Regions from separate parts of the Aurantiacibacter gilvus genome, predicted to be linked through region 2. Evidence: predicted binding sites of a transcription regulator. Region 2 holds the regulator's gene; the other holds the start of a gene.
The links. The regulator LexA, encoded in region 2, represses DNA repair genes until DNA is damaged. The targets are predictions, from matches to a motif close to GTTCCNCNCTTGTTCT.

Region 1 (5,616 bases), 410 kb from region 2:
GCAAATCGCTTGTCGTCGCCTTGATCCTGGCGGCCCCGCTCGGCTGGTTCATGCACGGTGCGATGATGAGCACGGGGAACAACGGCGAATTCGTCGATCCGGCAACGGGGAACTTTACCGGCTATTACTATCAGGTGCTGGGCGTCTGGATGGCGTTGATCGTCCTCCCGGTGACCGCAGTACTGGCGCTGATCGGTGTGGTCCGCCGTCGCCGAGATTGATGACGAGATTGATTCCGGCGCACCTCGCTCCTAAATGTCCCTCATGGCTATTCGCGAAATCCTGGAAGCGCCGGATCCCCGGCTCAAAGTTGTGTCCGCTCCCGTCGAGACGTTCGACGACGAGCTCAAGACGCTCGTCGAAGACATGTTCGAGACCATGTACGCCGCGCACGGCATCGGCCTTGCCGCCATCCAGGTGGGTGAACCACTGCGCCTGCTGGTCATCGACCTGCAGGAGGAAGACCCCGATGCAGAGCCGGAAGAATGTGACCACGACGGCACGCATCACACGCACCAGCCGGTGATCAACGATCCGCGCGTCTTCGTGAACCCGGAGATCCTCGATCCCTCGGACGACCTCAAGACCTACCAGGAAGGTTGCCTGTCGGTGCCGGACATCTTCGCCGACGTCGAACGCCCGGCCCAGTGCCGCGTGCGCTGGCAGGATCTCGAAGGCAACCAGCACGAGGAAGAGATGACCGGCATGCTGGCCGTCTGCATCCAGCACGAGATGGACCACCTCAACGGCATCCTCTTCATCGACCACCTCAGCCGCCTGAAGCGGTCGATGGCGCTGAAGAAGCTGGAAAAGGCGCGCAAGGCAGCGTGATCGGCTAGTCTCCTGCCCGGATAATGATTCGGGGAGGGAATTCATGAAGTTTCGCCACGTTATTGCTGTCGGCGCGCTGGCGCTGGCGGGCTGCGAACAGGCCGGCGGTGAGCAGGACGAAGCTGGCATCGCGGATGAGCAGGCGCAGCTGGAAGCGAACAAGCAACTGGTGCTCGACATGTGGCACGAGGTTCTCAACGGCCAGAATTTCGATGCTGCCCGGGAGTACATTTCGCCCGACTATATCCAGCACAGCCCGGGCATCGAAGGCGGCCTCGACGGCCTGATCGACTATCTCAAGACGTCGCGCCCGGATGCCGAGCCGCTCGAACCGGGCACCTACCCGCTAACCGAATTCGAATTCGTACTGGCCGAGGGCGACCTCGTGCAGTTGATGCACCAGCGTCAATTGCCCAGCCGCGACGATCCCGACACGCTGGTTCCAGTCTGGTGGTACGATACTTACCGTATCGAGGACGGGATGATCGTCGAACACTGGGATTCGATCCACCGATAGAGGGCGACCTCAAACGTTCGACCTTGGAGGGGGACCTATGGGTATTCGTATCGCGATTGCTGCCGGCGCATTGGCGCTGGCGGGCTGCAATGACACGGAGGCGCTGGAAAGCCGGGTGCTGGAACTGGAAGACCAACTCGCCATCCAGCGGGTGATCACCGACTATTCCGCCCATCTCGATGCGCGCGATTACGATGGCTACGTCGGCCTGTTCACCGAGGACGGGGTCTGGGCCAACGGCAACACCCGGCGCGAGGGGCAGGACGAGATCCGCGAAATGCTGACGGGCTTGTTCGGCGAAGTGCCGGACGATTTCGTCAACACCAGCAGCTTCCACCAGATCAGCAATTTCGAGATCGATGTCGAGGGCGATACGGCGAGCGCGAAATCGCGCTTCATCTTCGTGATGCGCGGCGAAGGTGGGGCACCGACCAACGAATTGTCCGGCCAGTACCATGACCGGCTGGTGCGCACCGAAGATGGCTGGAAGATCGCCGAGCGCGTCGATCACACGGTAATGCCCACGAGCGAGGAATGGGTGGCCGAAGTCGCAAGCTGGGGCGCCAACACGCTGGAAGACTAGACCGGCAAAAGAAAAGGGCCGCCTCCCGGGGGAGACGACCCTTAGCGTTCAGGCGGGCGCGAGATGGAAGGGGCGTCCGCCCGGTTGTTCGCCTAGAACAGGCCTTCGATCTGGCCGTTCTCGTCGAGGTAGATGTTCTCGGCACTCGGTACCTTGGGCAGGCCCGGCATGGTCATGATGCCGCCGGCAATCGCGACGATGAACCCGGCACCGGCCGACAGACGCACTTCGTTGATCTCGACCACGTGATCTTCCGGCGCGCCGAGCGCGGTCGGGTCGGTGGAGAAGCTGTACTGCGTCTTCGCCATGCAGACGGGATAGTTGGCGTAGCCCATCTCTTCCCACTGCTTCAGCTGCTTGCGGATTGCAGGCGAAATGCTGACCTCGCCGGCGCGGTAGATCTCGGTGGCAACCGTGGTGATCTTGTCGGCGAGCGGCATGTCCGAGGGGTAGAGCTGGTCGAAGTCGCGAGCACCGGCATCGGCCTTGGCAGCCACGATGCGGGCCAGTTCCTCGGCACCGGCACCACCTTCGGCCCAGTGCTTGCAGACCACGGCGTCAGCGCCGTACTCGGCAGCCATTTCCTCGATCACGGCGATTTCGGCATCGGTATCGAGATAGAAGTGGTTGATGGCGATGGTCGGCGTGATGCCGAACTTCTTGAGGTTTTCGATGTGGCGCTTGAGGTTCACCGAACCGGCGCGCACGGCTTCGACGTTCTCACCCTTGGTCAGCTCGTTCTTGGGCACGCCGCCGTTCATCTTCAGCGAGCGCACGGTCGCGACCAGCACGATGGCGTTGGGCTTCAGGCCGGCGAGGCGGCACTTGATGTCCATGAACTTCTCGGCACCGAGGTCGGCACCGAAACCCGCTTCGGTCACGGTGTAGTCGGCCATCTTCAGCGCGGTCTTGGTGGCGATCACCGAGTTGCAGCCGTGGGCGATGTTGGCGAAGGGGCCGCCGTGCAGGAAGGCCGGGCGGTTTTCCAGCGTCTGCACCAGGTTGGGCAGGATGGCATCCTTCAGCAGCACGGTCATGGCGCTGTCGGCCTTGATGTCGCGGCAATAGACCGGCTCTTTCTTGCGGGTGTAGCCGATGATGATGTCACCAAGGCGCTTCTGCAGGTCGGCCAGGTCGCTGGCGAGGCACAGGATGGCCATGATTTCGGAAGCTACGGTGATGTCGAAGCCGCTTTCACGCGGGAAACCGTTGGCGATGCCGCCCAGCGGGCCGACGATCTGGCGCAGGGCGCGGTCGTTCATGTCGAGCACGCGCTTCCAGGTGACGCGGCGCACGTCGATGTCGTTCGGGTTGCCCCAGTAGATCGAGTTGTCGATCATGGCCGAGAGCAGGTTGTGCGCGCTCGTGATGGCGTGGAAGTCGCCGGTAAAGTGCAGGTTGATCTCGTCCATCGGCATGACCTGCGACTTGCCGCCGCCGGCACCGCCGCCCTTCATGCCGAAGCAAGGGCCGAGCGAGGGTTCGCGCAGGCACAGCATGGTCTTCTTGCCGATGCGGTGCAGCGCGTCCGACAGGCCGACCGAAGTCGTGGTCTTGCCTTCGCCTGCCGGGGTGGGATTGATCGCGGTGACGAGGATCAGCTTGCCGTTGGGATTGTCGGGCAGCTGGGCCGTGTCGACCTTGGCCTTGTACTTGCCGTAGGGGATCAGCGCATCGTCCGGGATGCCCGCGTTCTTGGCAACGTCGGTGATCGGGATGAGGGTGGCCTGGCGGGCAATCTCGATATCAGTGGGCATGCGTGATCCTCTCTCTGGTGCGCGAGCGACTCTATCGCGCCTATATTTCACAATCGCGAAAACTTCGCAAATCTGAATTGTATGTATCGCATACAATCGCGGAAAGCGAGTCTCAAGCGCAATTTGGTGGCTGGAAGAACCGTTGTCAGTGGACAATGGTCACGGGCGCTTGCGTTGCCTATTCGTTCTCGTATTATCGCGTGGTCTCATACATTGGGCGCCCGAGACAAAGTCGTAGCCCCGAGTCGATCAAGCGTTCCATTTCGCTGAAGCGTTGCCCTCACTTGAGAAAGCGCGTTCTACGCGATGTTCGATGTCTTCCCGGACCGATGACTAGCCCCTGACACAAGGAGGCTGCCGTGGAAACTCGGCTCCACTCAACGTGTCAGCTTGCAGACGGATACCACTGGCTTCTTATAAGGCCGGATGGTCGCATCATTGGTGAATCGCAGGTCGGATTCCCGACCGAAGAGGAAGCATTGAGCGATCTCGGAGTCCGTTTGCACAACAGCTGACCGGTGCCGCCGACGGCTAAATCGTCGGCGGCATTGGGCAGAAGGGAGAAGGCATGGATCCAATTATCGTAGTCGCCATGGTGGTTGGTGCGTTGATCGTCGGCATTGCTGGCGGATACTGGCTGGGCGCTCGCCCGCTTATCGACTTGCGTAGTGAGAAAGCGGCGCTGGAAGAGCGTGCACAGGCGGCAGAGGCGGAATTCAGGCAGGCCGGTGCGGAGCTAGGCAGGGCGCATATCGAGATCGCCACGCTAAGGACCAATGCCGAAAACTTCGACAAGCAGATCGCCGCGATGAAGGAAGCGCGCGAGGAATTGCTGGCGCAGTTCAAGGCCACGGGTTCGGAAGTGCTGTCGCGGGCGCAGGAGGAGTTCCTCAAGACCGCCAGCGAGCGGCTGGGCCATTCGGAAAAGGCCAGCGAGGCCAAGCTCAAGGCGCTGCTCGATCCGGTCGACCGGCGACTGAAGAGCTACGAGGAGCAGGTCGCCACGCTGGAGAAAAACCGCGTCGACGCCTTCGGCCAGCTGACCGGCCTGATCGAGAACATGCAGCGTGGGCAGGAAGAGGTCCGGCGCGAGGCGCAGCGGCTGGGCAATTCGCTCACCAATGCCCCCAAGGCGCGCGGCCGCTGGGGCGAACGGGCCTTGCAGAACGTGCTGGAGCAGTGCGGCCTGTCCGAACACACCGATTTCACGCTGGAACATTCGGTCGATACCGACAGCGGGCGGCTGCGGCCTGACGCCATCGTCCACGTGCCGGGGCAGAAGAAGCTGGTGATCGACGCCAAGGTCTCGCTCAACGCTTACCAGGCTGCCTTCGAGGCCGAGGATGACGAGGTGCGCCGCCAGCACATGGCCCAGCACGCCAAGTCGATGCGCGGTCATGTGCAGACGCTGGGGGCCAAGAGCTACCAGAGCCAGTTCGAGGAAGCGCCCGACTACGTGGTGATGTTCGTCCCCGGCGAGCACTTCGTCGCCGCCGCGCTGGAGGCGGATCCGGAGCTGTGGGACTTCGCCTTCAAGAACGGCGTGCTGCTGGCCACGCCCACCAACCTCGTCGCCATCGCGCGCACCGTGGCGCAGGTCTGGCGGCAAGATCGGATGGCGGCGGAGGCAAAAGAAATCGGCCGCATGGGTGCAGAGCTCTACGATCGCCTGCGCGTGGCGGCGGAACACATGAAGCGCGTTGGCAGCGGGCTGGAATCGGCGGTTTCCAATTACAACAAGTTCGTCGGCAGCTTTGAGCGCAATGTCCTGACATCGGGCCGCCGGATGGCGGAGAAGGGGCTGGAAATCAGCAAGGAGATCGACGAGGTACCGCTGGTGGAAGGCGCCCCGCGCTATGGGGTTGGGGATGTCGCTGAACCGTCCGAAGGCCTGCTCATCGAAGGCAGCGAGGACGAGAAGGATACTG
Region 2 (5,616 bases):
ACATCGGCGCGCCAAGCGTTGATGCGAGCAAGGCCGAACGCAACCGCGACCGGTCGCCACCTGAAGAAGGAACATACAATGGGAATTTTCAGCTCGATCAAGGATGCCATCTTCGGTTCTGACGAAGCAGAGGCAACTCCGGCCACCAAGGGTGCCAGCAAGGCGCCTTCTGCTTCCACTTCGAGCGGGTTCGGTCGTGCCGACACCAAGGGCGAAGCGATCGACGAAGTCGACCTCGAAGCCGTGCTCGACGCCAAGGACGGTTCCGACAAGTTCAACTGGCGCACCTCGATCGTCGACCTGATGAAGCTGGTCGGCCTCGAGCCCAGCTATGAGAACCGCAAGGAGCTGGCGCACGAACTGGGCGACACGGACTATTCGGGCAAGGCCGAGGAAAACATCGCCCTGCACGCCCACGTGATGGAGAAGCTCGCCGAAAACGGCGCCAAGGTTCCCCAGAGCCTGCGCGGCTAAGATCCCGCGCCTGCGTTAGCTCGCTGTTGCCCGTGATTTGTTGAACATTGTGGCCGATCTGCGATAGGTCGCCCGCATGGGAAATCTCACTCATCTCGACGATACCGGTGCCGCGCGCATGGTGGACGTCGGCGGCAAGGCCGAAACGGCTCGCAGTGCTACCGCTGCGGGCCGTATTCGCATGGCTCCGGCAACCTTGCAGGCCGTGCGCGAAGGCAGCGGCCCCAAGGGCGACGTGCTCTCCGCCGCGCGTATCGCTGGCATCATGGCCGCCAAGAAGACCGGCGACCTGATCCCGCTGTGCCATCCGCTGGCGCTGGATACGGTCAGCGTCGATTTTGCCTTCTCCGTTGACGCCGTGGAAGTGACGGCCCGCGCTGCCCTGACCGGCAAGACGGGGGTAGAGATGGAAGCCCTCACCGCCGCTTCGGTCGCACTGCTCACGCTCTACGACATGGCCAAGGCGCTGGAAAAAGGCATGGTGATCGAAAACGTCCGCCTGCTCGAAAAGACTGGCGGCAAGAGCGGCGACTGGCGGGCGGAGTGAGCGACATGCTGTCGCTGGACGAGGCGCAGGCGCGGTTGCATGAGCTGGCGCAGCCACTGCCACCGGAAGAGCTTCCTGTCGAACTGGCAGTCGGTCGCTATCTCGCCGAACCTTTGCTGGCACAACGAACACAGCCATCAACCGATCTCTCGGCCATGGATGGCTACGCCTTGCGCGAGGATGACATTGCAGGTCCGTGGCAGGTGGTGGGCGAAAGCGCGGCGGGCCATCCCTTTAAGGGTAAACTGGAAGCCACGCAGGCTGTGCGCATCTCCACAGGAGCGCTGATGCCGGAAGGTGCTGGTGCGGTCTTGTTACAGGAGAATGCCAGACGCGATGGCGACACACTCGTTCTGGACAACGATGATGGGCCCACGTCGCGCCACGTTCGTCGCAGAGGTTTCGATTTCGCTGCCGGCGACCAACTTCTGACAGCGGGATTCCGCATCGAACCGCCGCAAGTAGCACTCGCTCTTTCAGCCGGACATTCCGGCATCACTGTGCATGCTTTGCCACGCTTGGCAATTCTCGATTCGGGTGACGAACTGGTTGCTGATCCGGCTAGCTGCGAACCGCACCAGATTCCTGCCAGTAATGGCGCCATGCTGGCGTCGCTGGCGATACCATTCGCCGCGGATGTTATCCGCCTTGGTCCAGTGCCTGACACGCTGGACGCCATGCTTGGTGCTCTGGACAGGGCGGGCGATGTCGACGTCATTGTCACCAGCGGCGGCGCATCAGTTGGCGATCACGACCTCGTCAGACCTGCGCTTGAACAGTGGGGCGCCAGCATCGACTTCTGGAAAGTCGCGATCAAGCCGGGCAAGCCCTTGCTGATCGCCCGTAAAGGTCGGCAATGGATTATTGGCCTGCCCGGCAATCCGGTCTCGAGCTATGTCACCGCGTATCTCTTCCTGCTGCCACTCTTGCGGAGGCTGGCAGGCGCTGAGTTTCCCGATCCGGAACCGATCACCGTCTGTCTCGCACGGTCACTGCCAGCGACCGGAAATCGTGACGAGTTCGTACGCGGCTACCTCGACAAGGGGTTGGCCTTTCCCCTCAGCCAGCAGGACAGCAGCGGCCTAAGAGCCTTGGCCCATGCACAGGTCTTGATCCACCGCCCTGCCAATTCCCCTGCGGCGCCGATCGACACCATCGCGAGCGCCTTTCCCCTCCAAAATGGCGGTATCGCTTGACTTGAGCGAATCTGTTTCATAATTGTTCCGCATTCGTTCCAAACTGGAACATTGCAGAAGGGGCTTGCCCATGTTGACTGCCAAGCAGCACGAATTGCTGTTGTTCATCAACCGTCGGCTCGAAGAAAGCGGCATTTCGCCCAGCTTCGAGGAAATGAAGGATGCGCTCGACCTGAAGAGCAAGTCGGGCGTGCACCGCCTGATCTCGGCTTTGGAAGAACGCGGCTTTATCCGCCGCCTCGCCAACCGTGCACGAGCGCTCGAAGTGGTGAAGATGCCGGAGAATGTCGGCAGCAAGGGTGCGGAAGCCGTTGCCAAGGTAACGACTGCGCCCACCAGCCAGCCAGCCCCTGCCAACGACGTGATCGAGATCCCGTTGCACGGCAAGATCGCCGCCGGTGTCCCGATCGAGGCGTTGGAAAGCGACCGGTCGCTGCCGGTTCCCGCCGCCCTGCTCGGCCCGGGCGATCACTATGCGCTGGAAGTTTCCGGCGACTCGATGATCGAAGCGGGCATTTTCGACGGCGACTTTGCCCTCGTGAAGAAGGCCGACACCGCCCGCGATGGCGATATCGTGGTGGCCCTGGTCAACGACGAGGAAGCCACGCTGAAGTACCTCTATCATGATGGCGGCCGTATCCGGCTAGACCCGGCCAACGGTGCCTATGATCCGCAGGTCTATGAAGGCAGCCAGGTCAAGGTACAGGGCAAGCTCGCAGGCTTGCTGCGGCGCTACCACTAAGGTTTTATCGGGTTTCAGACGGGGGCGGCATCGCGGGATGTCGCCCCCGTTTGCATGTATGGCGTCAATCCTCGCGTCGCCCGCGCCACCAGCCATGTTCGCCCTGCCCCTCGGCGACCGTGGTCACGCGCGGTTCCTCGTCCAGCACAATGGCCAGACCGCCGCTCTGCGACAGCATGCGTCCGTCGGCCTTGAGCCAGCGCGGCTCGCATGAGCGCGGCAGCCAGCGGTCCGAAACGACGATGTCGGCGCGCTCGCAGGCGGCAGCCAGCGCCCGTTCGGCCACGATATCGCGGCTACGGCTCATCAGCAGTTCCCACTCGCGCCCGCCACGCTCCAGCGTGATGGCGCAGAAATCGCGGCTGCACCGTGCACCGGGCCATTCGTCGAGCGTGACCGGCTCACCTTCGACCCCCGCCAGTTCGAGCAGGTTGTCGCGCGTGAAGCTGCTCTGGGTATCGCGCAGGACGAGCAGGCGATCACCCTCGCCCGTTATCCCGACGTGGCGGCCGTCGCCCGATACCAGCACGTCCGGGATCGGTGTGAGCCACAGCATGATCGTGGCCGCCATGGCCGGCGCAAAGCCCCAGAGCCGCGCCTTTCCGCGCCATAGCGCCAGCCAAAGGCCTCCCCCCACGAACAGCAGGATCGTCACCACGTCCATCTGCGGGAACAGCTTCACCGCTCCGGGTTGGCCGGAGGTGAAGTGGGCGATCCACAGCAGCAGGTCGAGCGACTTGCCCGCCAGCCACCAGACCGGCGCCCCTGCCCCGACCAGGTCGAACACCAGCGCCACGGCAATCAGCGGCATGGAAATGAAGGTGACAAGCGGGATGGCGATGACATTGGCGAAGGCCCCGTAGACGCCCGCGCGGTGGAAGTGGAAAAGCACGATCGGCATCAGCGCGATCTCGATCACCAGCCCTGTCACCAAGAGCATGAAGGCCCGCCGCGCGAACCACTTGCCCCGTCCTTCCTCGCGCGGCTTGAGGAAGCGCTTCACCGGCTCTGCATTGTGCAGCGCGACAATGGCGATGACGGCCGCAAAACTCATCTGGAAGCTGGGGCCGACCAGGCTTTCCGGCCAGAGCAACAACACGGCCATGGCGGCCACGGCCACCATGCGCAGGCTAAGGGGCTGCCTGCCCAGGGCCAGCGCGCCCAGCACCAGCAGGGCAGCGATACAGCTGCGCACGGTCGGCACCTGCGCGCCGGTCAACAGGGTATAGCCAATGCCCGCCAATGCAGCGACAGCAGCAGCTGCAACCGGGAGCCGCATACGCAGGACCAGCCACGGCCAGAGCGCCAGCAGCTTCACCGCCAGCAGGTAGGCCCCGGCGATCACCGCGCTGACGTGCAGGCCGCTGATGGACAGCAGGTGGGTCAGTCCCGCATCGCGCATGGCGTCCTCGTCCGCTGCACTGATTGCGCCGCGGTCCCCGCTGGCGAAGGCCGCGGCGATAGAGCCTGCCGATCCTCCCAGACGACTGCGCACGTGCGCCGACAACCGGCGCTGCAATCCGGCGATGAATGCGCCGTCAGCCTCCGCCGGTTCGATCAAGGTTATCTCGCCTTGCGCGCTGCCGGTCGCAGCGAAGCCCTCGAACCAGGCCGTGCGGGCGAAGTTGTAGCCGCCGGGCAGCATCGGCGCCGCCGGCGGCATCAACCGCGCCTGCGCCGAAATCAGCGCGCCCTCGTCGAGGCCGGGCAAGTCGTCGTCCAACTGCACGTTGATGCGGACACGTAGCGGCTCGCCCGTCTCCGGACTGCGGATGGCGAGGACGAGGCGCACGCGGTCCTGCGCCGGTTGCTCGATCCGCTCCAGCACCCGCCCCGTGAACTGGCCCGATTGCGGCCTGTCGAAAGCCTCCGCCCCCACCAGGGCCGACCGGCTCCAGGCGAGGCCCGTGCCGAAGGCCAGCAGCAGTCCGCAGGCCACCAGCGCGCCGACCAGGTGCACGCGGTCCTCACGCCCCTTCCAGACGGCCACCACAGCCAGCGCCACCAGCAGTCCCGCAGCCATGCAAACCACCCAGCTGGCAGGGCTGTCGAGCACGAACCAGGCCCCGATCCCCGCTGCCATGGCCACCGCCAACCAGGGCCCGCGATCAAAGCCGGAATCGCCCAGAAATCGCTCTGCCCCTGCTGCCACGCTGGACAAAGAAGCGCGCTTTCGCCAAGGCGTCTGCTGCGGCGCAACATCGCTTGTGTCGTCCCCCAGCGGGACCAGCGGAAGCACGGTCTCGGCCATGCAAGAATAGGACAGGAAACAAGGCGTTATGGCAAGTTCGAGTGGAAATGGTTCGGGTCAGCGTCCGGTGGTGACGCGCTTTGCCCCCAGCCCCACCGGATTCCTGCACATCGGCAATGCCCGCACCGGCCTGTTCTCCTGGCTCTACGCCCGCCACCACGGCGGCAAGGCCCTGCTGCGCATCGAGGATACCGACAAGGCGCGTTCGACGCAGGAAGCCATCGACGTCATCCTCGACGGCCTCGACTGGCTCGGCCTCGATTTCGACGGGGAGACTGTCTACCAGTCGCAGCGCGCCGATCGCCACGCCGAAGTTGCCAACAAGCTTCTCGAAGCCGGCCACGCCTACAAGTGTTTCGCCACCCAGGAAGAGCTGGCCGAAATGCGCGAGCAGCAGAAGGCCGCC

Region 1: the regulator LexA is predicted to act here: its motif matches at 3,862-3,877, upstream of AAEO60_RS03845 (formate--tetrahydrofolate ligase).

Annotation. Positions count from the first base shown of each region.
Region 1 covers NZ_JBBYHV010000001.1:780,570-786,185, forward strand. Annotated here, with positions in the region: gene AAEO60_RS03825 (hypothetical protein) at 1-221, shown strand, start outside; gene AAEO60_RS03830 (peptide deformylase) at 265-831, shown strand; gene AAEO60_RS03835 (nuclear transport factor 2 family protein) at 875-1,348, shown strand; gene AAEO60_RS03840 (nuclear transport factor 2 family protein) at 1,386-1,931, shown strand; gene AAEO60_RS03845 (formate--tetrahydrofolate ligase) at 2,024-3,688, opposite strand; gene AAEO60_RS03850 (DNA recombination protein RmuC) at 4,257-5,616, shown strand, end outside.
Region 2 covers NZ_JBBYHV010000001.1:1,194,604-1,200,219, reverse strand. Annotated here, with positions in the region: gene AAEO60_RS05880 (DUF3597 domain-containing protein) at 79-474, shown strand; gene moaC (cyclic pyranopterin monophosphate synthase MoaC) at 551-1,021, shown strand; gene AAEO60_RS05870 (molybdopterin molybdotransferase MoeA) at 1,027-2,217, shown strand; gene lexA (transcriptional repressor LexA) at 2,288-2,959, shown strand; gene AAEO60_RS05860 (ComEC/Rec2 family competence protein) at 3,024-5,210, opposite strand; gene gltX (glutamate--tRNA ligase) at 5,239-5,616, shown strand, end outside.